Regions from separate parts of the Massilia endophytica genome, predicted to be linked through region 1. Evidence: predicted binding sites of a transcription regulator. Region 1 holds the regulator's gene; the other holds the start of a gene.
The links. Region 1 encodes sigma-54, which starts transcription at its own class of promoters, with help from an activator protein. Its sites were predicted from a motif close to TGGCANGNAANCTGCTTT; they were not measured.

Region 1 (7,480 bases):
CGCCGTAGCGGTCGCCCCAGTGGCGGTCGGAATGCTCCCCCACGCCGTAGGCCAGTCCATAGGCGTACACGCGCTCGAACCAGCCTTTCATGATGGCGGGCATGGAGAACCACCACAGCGGAAACTGGAAGAGCACCACGTCCGCCGCGAGCAGCTTCGCCTGTTCGGCGGCGATGTCTGCGCTTTGCAGGCCGTTTTCGAAGGCATGCTTCGAGGCGGTGGTGGGCTTGAACGGCTGGCCGGGCTCGTGGGCCAGCGTGTCGGCCGCGTCCAGCCGGGCTTTCCATTCCATGGCATACAGGTCGGACACCACCACGGTATGGCCCGCGGCCTGAAGGCGGCCGACGGTGAAGTCGCGAAGCGCGGCGTTGAGCGAAGTTGGTTCGGGATGAGCGTAGATGAGCAGGATATTCATGGCTGAGCTTTCACAATAAGGAGAAGGCAGCTTACGAATTTCTCAGGTATAGTGGAAATGAATTAATAGAATTCCAGGTATTACTGTGATTAATCTGCGCGGCATCGATCTGAACCTGCTTGTGACACTGGACGTGCTGCTGAGCGAGCACAACGTGACGAGGGCGGCGCAGCGCCTGCACCTGTCCCAGCCCTCCGTGAGCGTGCACCTCGCCAAGCTGCGCGACATTTTCGGCGACCCGCTGCTCCTGCCCGGTCCGCGCGGCATGCAGCCCACGGCGCGCGCGGAGGAGCTGCGCGAGCCGCTGCGCCTGGCCCTGCAGGGGCTGGAGCAGGCCCTGGGCCCGGCCGGAGACTTCGCCCCCGCCGAAGCGGCCAATACCTGGCGCGTGGCGGCGGCGGACTATGGCGAATCGGCGGTTCTGCTGCCCGCCCTGCCCCGCCTGAGGCAGCAGGCGCCCGGCACGCGGCTGGCGGTCCTTCCCGTGGTGACCAGCCGCATCGCCAGGCAGGCGGAACAGGGCGACATCGACCTGGCCCTGCACACGAGCGAGGAGGCGCCGCCCGGACTGCGCAGGAGGGCCCTGTTCACGGAGCGCTATGTGCTGGTGGCGCGCAAGGGGCATCCGAAACTGAAGAAGGCGCCGACGCTGGCGCAGTTCTGCGCGCTGGAACACGCCATCGTGTCCCCCGGCGGCGGCAGTTTCTCGGGCGTGAGCGACGAGGCGCTGGCGGCGGCTGGCGCCACGCGCCGCGTGGTGCTGTCGGTGCCGCATTTTCTCTTCCTGCGTTCGGTGCTTGCCTCCACCGACCTGGTGGCGATGCTGCCCTCGCGCCTGCTGCGCGACGCGCCGGAACTGCAGCAGCTGGAGGCGCCAGTGCCGATTCGCGGCTACGAAATGGCCATGCTGTGGCACGAGCGCGTGCACCGCGACCCGGCGCACAAGTGGCTGCGCGAAACGATTGCTGCGGCAGTGGCGGAATGAAGGGGCACAAAAAAGGGCGCCTGTGCGCCCTTGTTTGGTGATGCCGCTGTTTTATGCGGCGCTGGCCGGAGATTCCAAGGTCTCGGCGCGATGCTTTATCGCATCATGGTTGTGGTTCTGGACTTTGTCTTTGTATTTCATGACCTGCCGGTCCAGTTTGTCGATCAGGGTGTCGATCGCGGCATACAGGTCTTGCGCCAAACTCTCCACATACACGGTCTTGCCCGACATGCGCAGGTTGATTTCGGCTTTCTGGCGTTTTTCTTTCTCGGTGAGGTTATCTACACTCAGGATGACAGCAATGTCGATCACTTGATCGAAATGGCGTCTCACGCGCTCCAGCTTGTTTTGGACGTATTCGCGAATCGCGGGGGTCACTTCGAGATGATGTCCACTGATGGTGAGATTCATACACACTCCTAAAAGATGATGTCGCTCTACAAGGCTCACGGGGAGCCCATGCACTACAAGGACTTGCGGAGGCTGACGGGAGGGATCTTCAAGGCTTCGCGATACTTGGCAACAGTACGTCGCGCAATCACCATGCCCTGTTCTCCTAGCATGTCCGCAATCTTACTGTCGGATAAGGGATTTTTCGGGTCTTCTGCTCCTGTGAATTGCACAATCAGCGCACGGATCGCGGTCGAGGAAGCTTCACCCCCAGCTTCAGTCGCGACGTGGCTACCAAAGAAATATTTCAACTCAAACATCCCATGTGGGGTGAGCATGTATTTCTGAGTTGTTACGCGAGAAATAGTACTCTCGTGTAAACCCAGTGTATCAGCAATTTCGCGCAACACAAGGGGTCTCATGGCGACGGCGCCGTGCGAGAAAAAGTTCTTCTGCCGCTCCACGATTGCTTGTGCAACGCGCAAAATTGTGTCAAACCGCTGGCGCATGTTCTTGATGAGCCACTTGGCCTCCTGCAGCTGCGCATTCATCTGCGTTTCGCCCTTGCCCTGCTTGAGCAAACTGGCATACAGCGCATTGACGCGCAGGCGCGGCATCACGTCGTTGTTCAGCGTGACGACCCAGCCGTTGCGGCCCTTCTTCACGATCACGTCCGGCACGACATAGTCTGACGCATCCTGCGCGAAGGCGGCGCCCGGATGCGGGTTGCAGCGGCGGATCACGGCCTGGGCTTCGCGCAGATCTTCCTCGTCGCAATCGAGCGCTTTCTTCAGCTTGTTGAAGTCGCGCTGGGCGAACCAGGTGAGGTGTTTTTCCACGATGCACAAGGCCATGCGGCGCGTGACCAGTGGAATGTGCGGCATGCGCCTGATCTGGATGGCGAGGCATTCGGACGCGTTGCGCGCGCCCACGCCCACGGGGTCGAAGCTTTGCAGCAGCGTGAGCGCCGTCTGCAGCTCCTCCAGCTCCACATCCGCCTCTTCCGGAATGCGCGCGTGGATTTCCTCGAGGCTTTCTTCAAGATAGCCGTTGTCGTCCAGCGCATCGATGATGAGTTCCATCAGCGCCCGGTCGCGCGGCTCCTGCACGGTGACGCGCATCTGCTCCAGCAGATGGTCGCGCAGGCTGTGGTGGCTCGCTTCCAGCTGCGGGCGCGCGTCCTCGTCGTCCGGGGCCTTGCCGCTGCCCGAACCCGACCAGTCGCTGTCGCCCTCGGCCACGCTGTCGCCTTCGTAGGGTTCGGCTTCCGCAGGCGCGGCCTCGGCCTGCGGCCCGTTCTCGCCGGGCGGTCCTTCGGCTGGCGTGGCCGCCGGCGCGCTCTGGCCGATGGCGCCGTCGGCGAGAAGGCGCACGCTGCGGTCCAGCGGGTCGTCCAGACGTTCGAGCAGGGGGTTTTCGGTTAGCAGCTGCTCCAGCTCCTGATGCAGCTCAAGCGTGGACAATTGCAGCAGCCGGATGGACTGCTGCAATTGCGGCGTCAACGCAAGATGCTGCGACGTTCGCAGTTGCAGGGATTGTTTCATGGCCTTACATGCGGAAATGCTCGCCGAGATAGACTCGGCGTACGGATTCGTCGGCGATGATGTCATCGGGGCGGCCGGAAGCCAGCACGCTGCCCTGGTTAATGATATAGGCGCGATCGCAGATGCCAAGCGTTTCGCGCACATTGTGGTCGGTAATCAGTACGCCAATGCCGCGCTCCTTGAGGAAGCGCACAATCCGTTGAATCTCTATGACCGCAATCGGGTCCACGCCAGCGAAAGGCTCGTCCAGCAGCACGAAACGCGGATTGGTGGCGAGGGCGCGCGCAATTTCCACGCGGCGGCGCTCGCCGCCTGACAGCGACAGGGCCGGATTCTCGCGCAGCTTCTCGATCTGCAGGTCCGCCAGCAGCGTGTCCAGGCGCTCGTCGATCTGCGCCTTGGTCAGGGCCTTGCCGTCCACCTTCTGGATCTCCAGCACGGCGCGGATATTCTCTTCCACCGTGAGCTTGCGGAACACGGAAGCTTCCTGCGGGAGATAGGAAAGCCCCATGGTGGCGCGCTGGTGGATGGCCAGGTTGGAGATGTCCGTGCCGCTGATGTCGATGGTGCCCGCGTCCGAAGGCACGAGGCCCACGATCATGTAGAAGGAGGTGGTCTTGCCCGCGCCGTTCGGTCCCAGCAGGCCTACCACTTCCCCGCATTCCACCTGCAGCGACACGTCATGCACCACCTGGCGCTTGCCGTAGCTCTTCTGCAATCCGCGAACGATGAGGGTACTGCCGCAGCTTTGTCCTTGCATGCTTATTTCCCCGGCGCCGGTGCAGGAGCGGTAGCCGCCCTGGAGTTCGGCTGGATCACCATCCTCACGCGGCCGCTGCCAGGCTTGCTCTGGCCGGAGGAGCTGTTCTCCACGGTGAAGAATTCCTTGCGGCTGTCGTAGGAGATGAAGGGGCCTTCCACGTCCTCGGTGGGCTTCACGCCTTCCAGGCGGCGCACCTTGGCCTTGGAGATGAGGCGCACGATTTCCGCCTTGTTGTCGTACTCGATGCGTTCGGCCTCGCCTTCGATCCACAGGTCGCCGCCATCGCGCTTCTGGCGGAAGGTGGCCAGCGCGCCGGGCGCGCCCCAGAAGGTCACGTACTGGTAGCCTTGCGGATCGGTGGTCACCAGGGCGCGGCCTGCCTTCATGATCAGGGTGCCGCGGGTGAGCACCACGTCGCCGATCAGGGTGCGGGTCTGCTTCACTTCGTCCGAAGTGCCCTGGTTCGCTTCGATCTGCGTGGGCTTGCTGGAGTCGGCTTTCTCGGCCGACGCAGGCAAGGCCGCAGCCAGCAGGGCTGCCGCGGCGAGGATTGGTTTGATCAGGTATTTCATCTTTGCTCCAATAGGCTTTTAGCGCGGGTGCGGCGGATAGGTGATCCGCAAGCGCTGCTTGACTTCGACCTGGCTGGTGGCGTTGTTGACCGCCATGCCAATGCCGCTCATGGTGGCGGCGCCCGAAGTGATGCTGACCGGCTTGTCGGTCTGCATGCGGTCCTCGTCAGGATAAATGGTGAGCTCCGGCGTGCGCAGGCGGAATTCCTGGGCCGTGGCGGAGGCCGCGCGGTCGATCCGTACGTCGCCCGACAGCACCACGCGGCTGTTGTCGTCGTCGATGCGGGCGCGCGCCGCGTGAATATCCATCGGCGCGTTCTCGCCGGACAGGCTGCGCACGACGGGCTTGTCGATCTCCGAAGAATCGTCCACCGGGCGGTGCGTGAGCTTGTCGCCCGAGATGATGTAGCTCGGCTTGCCGTCCTTCGTCATGCGCACAAGGCTGAAGCGCTCGATGATATGGTCCGGCTCATTGAGGCGGCGGTCCGCCTGCAGTTCCGCGCCGCTGCGGTTCATCAGCTCCAGCAGCCAGAAGCTGCCGATGGCGCAGAACAGCGCCAGCATCATGCCGATGGAAACCTTGAAACGGTGGGCAGTCCTCTGGTTGCGCATTGTGTTCCTCAGACCATGAACTGGTTCAGGATTCTGTCATAGCTGTTCTGCGCACGCATCACGAACTCGCAGACCTCGCGCACCGCGCCGCGGCCGCCGAAGGCTTCCGTGATGTGGTGCACGCGGCTGTGCACTTCCGGGCGGCCGTTGGGCACGGACACGGCAAAGCCCACGCGGCTCAGGATGGGCAGGTCCACCACGTCGTCGCCGATGAAGCCCACCTGCTCCGGCTCGAGGCCCAGCTGCTGCAGCATGGCCTTGAAGGGGGTGAGCTTGTCGTGGCCGCCCTGATGCACGAGTTCGATGCCGAGGTCGCGCGCACGCGCCGTCACCTGCGGCGAGCGGCGCGCGCTGATGATGGCCGTCTGCACGCCCGATTCCTGCAGCAGCTTGATGCCCAGGCCGTCCTGCACGTTGAAGGTCTTCATCGACTCGCCTTCGGCGCCGTAGTGCAGGCTGCCGTCGGTGAGCACGCCGTCCACGTCGAAGATCATCAGCCGCACCTTGGCGGCGCGGGCCACATTGTCCAGATTGAAGGCAGCGCTCATCAGATCACCTTGGCGCGCGTCAGGTCATGGATATGCAGGGCGCCTACCAGCTTGCCTTCGGCATCCACCACCAGCATCTGGTTGATGCGGTGCTGCTCCATGACAGCCACCGCGTCCACGGCCAGCTTGTCCGGCCCGATGCTGCGCGGGTTGGCGTGCATGACGTCGCGCATCACCACTTTGCTGAAGTCCTGCACCTTGTCGATCATGCGGCGCAGGTCGCCGTCCGTGAACACGCCCAGGGGGCGGCGTTCGGCGTCCACGATGGCCGTCATGCCCATGCCCTTCTGGGTGATTTCCATGAGCGCGTCCGGCAGCGTGGTCTCGGGGCTCACGGCAGGCACGGCGTCGCCGCTGCGCATCACGTCGCGCACGTGCGTCAGCAGGCGGCGGCCCAAGGCGCCGCCCGGATGGGAGCGCGCAAAGTCTTCTTCCTTGAAGCCGCGCAGGTCCAGCAGCGCGACGGCGATGGCGTCGCCCAGCGCCAGCGTGACAGTGGTGCTGGCCGTGGGCGCCAGGTTCATGGGGCAGGCCTCCTTGGCCACGGCCACGTTCAGGTGCACGTCCGCCAGGCGGGCGAGGCTGGAATCGTCCTTGCCGGTCATGGAGATCACGAGGCCGCCCATGCGTTTGACCACGGGCAGGATGGCCATGAGCTCCGAGCTCTCGCCCGAATAGGAGATGGCGATGAAGGCGTCTTCCGGGGTCACCATGCCCAGGTCGCCATGCGCGGCTTCGGCGGGATGCACGAAGAGGGCCGGCGTGCCGGTGGAAGCCAGCGTGGCGGCGATCTTGCGGCCGATGTGGCCGGACTTGCCAATGCCGGAGACGACGACACGTCCTTTGCAATTCAGCAACAACGACACCGCCTTGCCGACGCTTTCGTCCGTCGCCAGCCGCGCATGCAGCTCATTCAGGGCGTCGGCCTCGATCTGCAGGGCCTCGCGGGCGAGCGCCAGGGCGCGTGTTGCGGTACTGGCATCAAAATCTTTCAGCATTGTTTTTTCATGGGTTACACTCATGCCGAAAGTATAGCCGAATTGGTAAAGCAAAAAACTTGCCAGATGTCATAAACAACGTAAAACCAATCGACTGACGACCGGGATAGATCCAGATCAATGTTCTCCCCTCTTGAACTGACCCTTCTTTTGCTGGGCAGTGCGGTTCTGGGCGTGGTGGCCTTCCGCATGCTCCATTTGCCTCCCATGCTGGGCTACCTGGCCGTCGGCATCCTGATCGGCCCGCACGCCCTGGGCCTGGCCGAAGAGAGCCATGCCACCCATATCCTGGCCGAATTCGGCGTCGTCTTCCTGATGTTCTCGATCGGCCTGGAATTCTCCCTGCCCAAGCTCATGGCCATGCGCAGCATCGTGTTCGGGCTGGGCATGGCCCAGGTGGGACTCACCATCGCCGCCACCATGGTCTTCGGCTGGTTCATCGCCAGGTCGCTGCCGCCCTCCATCCATTTGAGCTGGCAGGCTTCCTTTGCCCTGGGCGGCGCGCTCGCCATGTCGTCCACGGCCATTGTGGTGAAGATGCTCACCGAGCGGCTGGAGCTGGAAAGCGAGCATGGGCGCAAGATCATCGGCATCCTGCTGTTCCAGGATCTGGCGGTGGTGCCCCTGCTGATCCTGATCCCCGCCCTGGCCCG
Region 2 (7,480 bases), 630 kb from region 1:
GCGTTCAGGGCCTTGGCGTGCTTGATGATGCCGCCGATGTAGTACAGGGCGAAGTCGGACAGGCCGGCGTAGCCGTCGCCTGCGAACAGGTTCTTGCCGTCCTTCCAGATCGACTGGTGCACGTGCATGCCCGAGCCGTTGTCGCCCACCACAGGCTTCGGCATGAAGGTGGCGGTCTTGCCGTAGCTGTGGGCCACGTTCCAGACGATGTACTTCAGGTTCTGGGTCCAGTCGGCGCGCTCGACCAAGGTCGAGAACTTGGTGCCGATTTCGTTCTGGCCTGCGCCCGCCACTTCGTGGTGGTGCACTTCGACCGGGATGCCCATGGATTCCAGGATCAGGCACATTTCAGAGCGCATGTCCTGGAAGGAGTCGACCGGAGGCACCGGGAAGTAGCCGCCCTTCACGGTCGGACGGTGGCCGCTGTTGCCGCCTTCGATGTCCTTGTCGGTGGACCAGGAAGCTTCGTCGGAGTCGATCTTGACCATCGCGCCGGACATGTCGATCTTCCACTTCACCGAGTCGAAGATGAAGAATTCAGGTTCCGGGCCGAAGTAGGCGGTGTCGCCCAGGCCGGAGGACTTCAGGTAGGCTTCCGCGCGCTTGGCGATGGAGCGCGGGTCGCGGTCGTAGCCCTTGCCGTCGGAAGGCTCGATCACGTCGCACTGCATGAACAGCGTGGTCTCTTCCATGAAGGGGTCGATATTGGCGGTGTTGGGATCGGGGATCAGCAGCATGTCGGAGGCCTCGATGCCCTTCCAGCCTGCAATCGAAGAACCGTCGAAGGCGTGGCCCGATTCGAACTTGTCGATGTCAAAGGCGGACACAGGCACGGTCACGTGCTGCTCTTTACCACGGGTGTCGGCGAAACGGAAGTCAACGAATTTGACTTCGTTTTCTTTTACCATCTTCAGTACTTCTTCGGCGGTCATTGCCATGCGTATCTCCTAAGTGAAAAGGGCTGCCGCAGCGGACTGCGGCACTAAGCTCGTAGTTTGTTAAAGCATGTTTCATGCCAGCCGGCATCAGCGCTAGAATCCTTTTAGCAAGGCTCTGCACCATGGCGAGTCACTGCACCGTTAAGGTGCATTCATGGCATTTTGCACTGTTATGGTGAAAATGCATCGCTGTGGTGCATGAATATCATAAACGAAGATCAAAACGGAAAGACAGCCCATGGCAAGCCCCGAGCAGATTCTCGAACGCGCCCGCGCGCGCGACACCTCCCTCCCCTATGCCGGTGCCGTGACGCCGGAAGAGGCGTTCCAGCTGCTGAAATCCGATCCCGCAGTGCGGCTGGTGGACGTGCGCACCAATGCGGAGCGGGACTGGGTGGGCCGCGTCATCCTGCCGGAGGCCCAGCATGCCGCCGTGCAATGGAGCACCTGGCCGGGCGGCGTGCCCAACCCGGATTTCCTGTCCCAGCTGGCGGCCGTGGCGAAGCAGGACGAGGTGCTGCTCTTCCTGTGCCGCTCCGGCGTGCGCTCGCGCCATGCGGCCAGGCTGGCCACCGAGAACGGCTACACGCAGTGCTACGACATCCTGGAAGGCTTCGAGGGCGACAAGGACGCGGCAGGCCACCGCAAGACGGTGGGCGGCTGGTGCAAGGCGGGCCTGCCCTGGATGGGCGCCTAAAGGCCCGCATCGGACCACAGGGCGAGGTACTCGCCCGAGCGGTTCAGCAGGTCGCGCTCCATGTCCCGCAGGCGGCCCGGCGGCGGCCGGTCCTCATGGACGCCGAAACCGCTGTAGCCCAGGCCCAGGCGCCCCTGCGGCACCTCGAAGCCAGAAAACTCGAGGATGGTGGGCAGCAGGTCGAAATGGAGCAGCTGCTCCCGGTTCGGCCGCGGCGCCTCGCGCGCGATGAAGGCATTGAAGATGCTGCGCCGCGCCTGCCGCTCCAGCCGGGCGGACAGGGGATTCTTGCGCGCCAGGTGGTCGCCCACGATCACGATACTGGTACTCTCCATCAGGCCGCTTTGCCGCACATGCTCCACGAAGGCCGCGGCCTCCCGCGCCGTGCAGGCGACCACGCCCGCGAAAGCGGCGAAACCCTGCCTGGCGCAGTCCGGCGACAGGTAGTTTCCCGGCTCGTGCATGTCGGAGGTGAGCAGGGTCAGGTTGAAGCGCTGGCGCGACGCGGCCAGCTCGCCCAGCTTGCGCCGCGCCTGGCGGAACAGGTCGGCATCGTTGAGCCCCCAGCCGTTCATGGCGCCCGCCGCGGCGCCCTGCCGCAGCCACTCCTCCCGGCCCAGGATCTCGTGGTAGTGGTGCTGGCGCAGGAACTTGTCCTTGCCCGCAAAGCCGGTGGAGGCGCCGCCCAGGAAGACGTTGCGGTAGCCCTGGGCCGCCAGCAGGTCCGGCAGGCAGACGGCCCTCTTCAGGAAGGAATCCATGACCTGGCCCTGGGTGTTGCCGTCGAAGAGGGTGACGCGCTCCAGCGGCACGCCGCACTGCGTGGCCACCATGGCTGCAATGGTCCAGCCTGTTCCTGGCGCCTGCGCATAGACAGGAAAGCTGGCGGCGCGCAGCCCGCCCAGGGGCGCCAGCAGGTCGCGGCCGAAGGCGGCACGGTCGGCATAGCCCGCCTCCAGGCTTTCCACGTAGATGAGGATCAGGTTCTTCGGCGCCTTCGCCTTCAGCGCGGCGGGATCGGGGCGCACATAGTGTGCGCCGAAGTAATCGGGCCCGAAGCGGGCGCCCGCGTACTTCAGGGCCGAGAGGTCGCACAGCCAGAACAGCGCCGCGGCCGCCAGCAGCAGCTGGGGAAAGAAGCGGTGCAGCCTGCGCAGCCAGGGCGCGCCTGCCGCGGGCAGGCGCGACTCGGCCAGCCACAGCAGCGCCAGGAACAGCAGGGGCGCCAGCACGCACCAGCGGATGAAGCGCCGCGTGAAGACAGGATCCGAGCTGCGCACGAGCTCCACGCCGAACTGCAGGTGGTAGGCGATCTGGCCGATGTCCGGATCGCCGAAGTAGCGGTGGATCCAGTAGCTCAGGCAGAAGAGGAACAGCGCCAGCAGATAGAAGCCGCCGCGCGCAAGCTGTGAGAAGGAGATGTGCATGGCTGCCCATCTTCCCAAGCTTGTGTATCAGGCAAGTTTCCTGCTGTGAAGGTTTTGTATCGAAGCGTTGCCCAAAGTACAAAAGCCCGCCCCGGCGGACCGGGACGGGCTTTCTGGCTGCGCTTTCTTAGAACGCGTAGCTCATGCGGGCGTAGACGTAACGGCCCGAACGGCCGAACGGCGAGTAGTTCGAGAACGGCGCATTGCCGGTCGTATTCTGCGCCGTGGTGTAGGCGTCAGGATACTGGTCGAACAGGTTGTCCGCGCCCACGGCCAGCGACAGCTGCTTGCTGAAGGCATAGCGGCCCTCCAGGTCCACCAGCGTCTTGGCCGATGCCCACTGGTCCAGCGTCGCAGGCGATGCCGGAGTCAGGATCTTGCCGTAGCGCGTGGCGCGCAGGGTGGCGCCCCAAGGGCCCATGGACCAGGTGCCGCTGGCCGAGAACTTGGTCTTCGGCGTGCCTTCCTCGAAGGTCAGCACGTTGACGCGGTCGAACAGGATGGGCGCCGGGCTCAGGGCTGCCAGCTGTGCCGTCGCAGGCACGCGGGTCACATCCGTCTTCGTGTAGTTGCCCGCCACCGTCAGGTCCAGCTTGCCGGCCTGGCCCAGGGAGAAGGGATGGTTGAAGACCACGTCCACGCCATCGGTCGTGGTGTCCACGCCGTTGATGAAGAAGCGGCCGCCGCCGATGCCCACGAAGCCGCGCGAAGTCAGGAAGTTACGCACGTTGGCGGCGGTCAGGTTCTCCGACAGCACGATGCGGTTGCGGATCTTGATCTTGTAGCCGTCCACGGTCAGGCTGCCGCGGCCCAGCTTCATCACCGCGCCGAAGGAGTAGTTGGTAGACTTCTCGGCTTCCAGCGGCTTGGCGCCCATCGCCACCGCCGCCGGATCGCTCGGCTTGAAGGTGGTGATGTCGAACGGCACGCCGTTGATGAAGTTGGTCGAGGTCGAGGTGAAGAACTGCTGCTGCATCGACGGCGCACGGAAGCCGTTCTGCACCGAACCGCGCAGGGCGAAGTCCTTGGTGAAGTTGTAGCGGCCTGCCAGCTTGCCCGACCAGTTGTTGCCGAAGTCGGAATAGTGCTCGCCGCGCACAGCGAAGGAGCCCAGGAAGTTCTGGGTCAGGTTCGCTTCGAAGTCGGCGAACACGCTCAGCGCGGTGCGGTGGTTGTTCGACGCGTCGCTCGGACGGAAGCCAGGGAAGACCTGGGAACCGGAAGCGGTGGGCGCGCCGCTCGGCAGCAGCACGCCGCCGTTGCGGTAGGAGTCCGGCTCGCCCGCCTCCAGCTTGTAGCCCTCGCGGCGCGCTTCGGCGCCCACGGCCACGTTCAGGTCCGACGCCAAGCCCACGTCGAACTGGCGCACGCCGGACAGGTTGAAGGTGAGCTGGTCGTAGGAGTAGCCGCCTGCGTCGAAGCTGGTCTTGGACGAGGGGCCGATCGAGCGGTTCAGCGTGTTCTCGATGGTGTAGTCCATCTTGTTCTTGCCGTAGCTCAGGGAGGTGTCCATGTCCCAGGAACCCAGGGTCCAGGTCACGCCGCCTGCCGCGCTGAAGTCGTCCACATCCGGAGCGATGATCGGCAGGAAGCCGTTCGGATAGATCTGGATGGTGTTGTTGTCCTGCAGGGCGCGGCGGAAGAAGCCGCCCGAACGCGCTTCGCGCTTCTGGTAGCTGGTCCAGCCGTACAGCTTCACGCCGTCGCCCAGGTTGTTGCCCGCGTTGACGAAGACGGTGGACTGCTTCATCTCGGGCTCGCCGTACCAGGCGTTGAAGCGGTTGATGGTGGCTTCGCGCGGATCGAAGGCGCCGTTCACCAGCGGGTATTGCTGGCGCATGTCGTAGCCGCTGCGCTCCGTGTGCGCCTGGTCCTTGTATTCGGCGGCGATGGTCACATAGCCGGTATCGCCGAAGCCCAGGCCCTTCCACAGGCTCACGGTGCCGGTCTGGCCGTCGGTGCGCTTGCGCGAGGTGGGGCCGGCGGACCAGTTGGCGCCCGCTGGCGGCGGCGCCACGGCGAACTCGTATTCGGTCAGGCGGGCGCCGTAGCTCACGGTCGCTTCGCCGCCGGTGCGGTCGGTGCGCAGGCGGATGTTCACCACGCCCGCGATGGCGTCCGAGCCGTATTGGGCGGACGCGCCGTCGCGCAGCACTTCAATGCTCTTCACCATCGCGGTAGGGATGGTGTTCATGTCCACGGCGGCCGAACCGCGGCCGATGGTGCCGTTCAGGTTCACCAGCGAGGAGGTGTGGCGGCGCTTGGAGTTCACCAGCACCAGGGTCTGGTCAGGCGCCAGGCCGCGCAGGGTGGCCGGGCGGATGGTGTCGGTGCCGTCGGCCAGGCCGGGACGGGGGAAATTCAGGGACGGCAGCGCCACGGACAGCGCCTGGCTGATCTCGGGCACGCCGGTGTTCTTGATGCTGTCGGCCGAAATGACGTCGACCGGGGCCGAGGTGTCGAGCACAGTGCGGTTGGAAACGCGGGTGCCGGTCACCACCACGGTGGCCGTATTGTCGCCCGCTGGCGGCGCCGACTGGGCGAAGGCCGCACCGGCGAACAGGGAAGCGATGGTTGCTGCGAGCAGGCTCTTGTTTGGAACGGTATTTCTCTGCATTGTTGATCCCTTCGGTTTTTTTTTGAGGCTTGATCGAACGATGAGGCTTATTCGGTCTTGCGCGTGAAGACCTAATTTAATGTAGTGACGAGCCTGCTTACCTGTCAATTAATTCGGAACCAAATATTCACCGTTTGGGGAAGAAACAACATTGTTTCGTTTTAACAAGTACGATCACTCCGTAGAACTACGTAGTTGATTCTGGATGCGGTCGCGCACGAAGTTGATATGGCTGCGCAAGCCGTACAGATCGTCGGCGAAGGAGAGCGGGATGGAGAGGCGGTTGACGCGGTGTTCGATATCGTTGAGCCGTTCGAGCTGGGCGCGGCACACGGCCTCCAGCTCCCCGGGCGCGGCGGCCTCCAGCGCCTGCTCCACGGCGCGCAGCTGGCCATACCAGCGGTAGATGCGGGAACGGATGCGCCACACGTACAGCGGCGGCACGACGCGCGACAGGGGCAGGATCAGCGCGCCCAGCGCCACCACCACCACCCACATGCGGTCGAAGAAATTGGCCAGCCAGAAGTTCATGTAGCGCTGCAGGAAGGGCGGGCCGTCCTTGTAGAACTTGGCCGCCTCCTGCGCCACCGGAATCTCGGAAAAGCGCGGCGAAGGGAACTGGCCCTGCTGCTGGAACCACCCTGCCCCGCCGTGAATGCGGGCGGCCGCCTGCACGAAGAGATCGACCAGGGCCGGGTGCAGGTCCTCGCGCGCGACGAGCGTGGCGGTGGGCGCGATCAGCTGGTAGTCGTGCGCGGGCAGGTCGCGGCCCAGGTCCACGATTCCGCGCGGCAGGGTCACATGGGTGAGGAAAGGCAGGCGGCGCGTATAGGCCTCGGCCTGGGTGAAGTCGAAGAGCGCGATGCCGGGCGTCTGCAGCAGCATCTGGATCAGGGGATCGTCCGGCGCGGCCGCGAACACCATGCCGTCGATACGGCCCTCCAGCAGCTCGATGGTGGCGGGCGTGTTATCGAGCTGGCTGGCCTGCACCTCCTTCACATCGACGCCGTTCACCTCCAGCACCTGGCGGAACAGGCGCGGCGCCCCGCTGCCCTTGGCGCCGATATTGATCTTCATGCCCTTCAGCTGCGTGAGCCGGGCGATGGGCGCATGGCCCTTCTCCTCGCGCAGGAAGAGCCAGAGCGGCTCGGTGAACAGGCTGCCCAGGGACACGAGGCCGCGCCGCTCGGCCTCAGCCTGGTCGGTGGAGCCGCTCTGCACGAAAGCGATATCGACCTTGTGGTCGTTCAGGCGGCGCAGGTTCTCGCGCGAGCCGTGCGAGCCCTGGAGGGTGACGGCGATGCCGTGCCTGCCCAGCTCCTGGGCGTACTTCTGGCCGATGCGGTCGTAGGCGCTGTTCTCCTGGCCCGTGCCCAGGGTGACCTGGCGCGGCGGGGCGGGATCGACGATCAGGTAGGCGGCCACGCAGGCCGCGGCGATCAGCGCCACCGTGGGCGCCGCGCTCGCAACGAGATCACGGAACGAGAAGCGGGTAAATTTCAGGATGCGGCCGACGCGCTGGCGGATAGGTTTCATCCGCAAAGTATAAGGGACACGGGACGGAGGGGACAGACCTCGGGGGGTCTGTCCCCGGTAGCCCAGTCGACCGCCGAACACGGTCGGCGCAAACTGCGTTCGGTGGCGGACTATGTTTTCGGGGACAGACGGGGGCGCCGAGCTCCCCGTCCGGGGTCCGTCCCCTCTGCCGCGAGCTCTTAGCGCCCGCAGGCTTTGATGGGGGCGCCGAGGGCGGCGGCGGCAGCGGCTACCGAGCCGCCCGGCTTGGCCGCCGTCTGCGGTT

Region 2: a site for sigma-54 is predicted at 1,001-1,018, ahead of glnA (type I glutamate--ammonia ligase). Genes of this name have one in related genera too.

Annotation. Positions count from the first base shown of each region.
Region 1 is NZ_CP088952.1:5,250,027-5,257,506, reverse strand. Features, by position in the region: gene LSQ66_RS24115 (NAD(P)H-dependent oxidoreductase) at 1-415, opposite strand, end outside; gene LSQ66_RS24110 (LysR family transcriptional regulator) at 501-1,400, shown strand; gene hpf (ribosome hibernation-promoting factor, HPF/YfiA family) at 1,452-1,811, opposite strand; gene LSQ66_RS24100 (RNA polymerase factor sigma-54) at 1,865-3,334, opposite strand; gene lptB (LPS export ABC transporter ATP-binding protein) at 3,339-4,094, opposite strand; gene lptA (lipopolysaccharide transport periplasmic protein LptA) at 4,097-4,669, opposite strand; gene lptC (LPS export ABC transporter periplasmic protein LptC) at 4,688-5,281, opposite strand; gene LSQ66_RS24080 (KdsC family phosphatase) at 5,290-5,829, opposite strand; gene LSQ66_RS24075 (KpsF/GutQ family sugar-phosphate isomerase) at 5,829-6,851, opposite strand; gene LSQ66_RS24070 (monovalent cation:proton antiporter family protein) at 6,948-7,480, shown strand, end outside.
Region 2 is NZ_CP088952.1:493,152-500,631, reverse strand. Features, by position in the region: gene glnA (type I glutamate--ammonia ligase) at 1-938, opposite strand, end outside; gene LSQ66_RS02365 (rhodanese-like domain-containing protein) at 1,177-1,635, shown strand; gene LSQ66_RS02360 (sulfatase-like hydrolase/transferase) at 1,632-3,062, opposite strand; gene LSQ66_RS02355 (TonB-dependent receptor plug domain-containing protein) at 3,190-5,679, opposite strand; gene LSQ66_RS02350 (TAXI family TRAP transporter solute-binding subunit) at 5,854-7,215, opposite strand; gene LSQ66_RS02345 (transglycosylase domain-containing protein) at 7,395-7,480, opposite strand, start outside.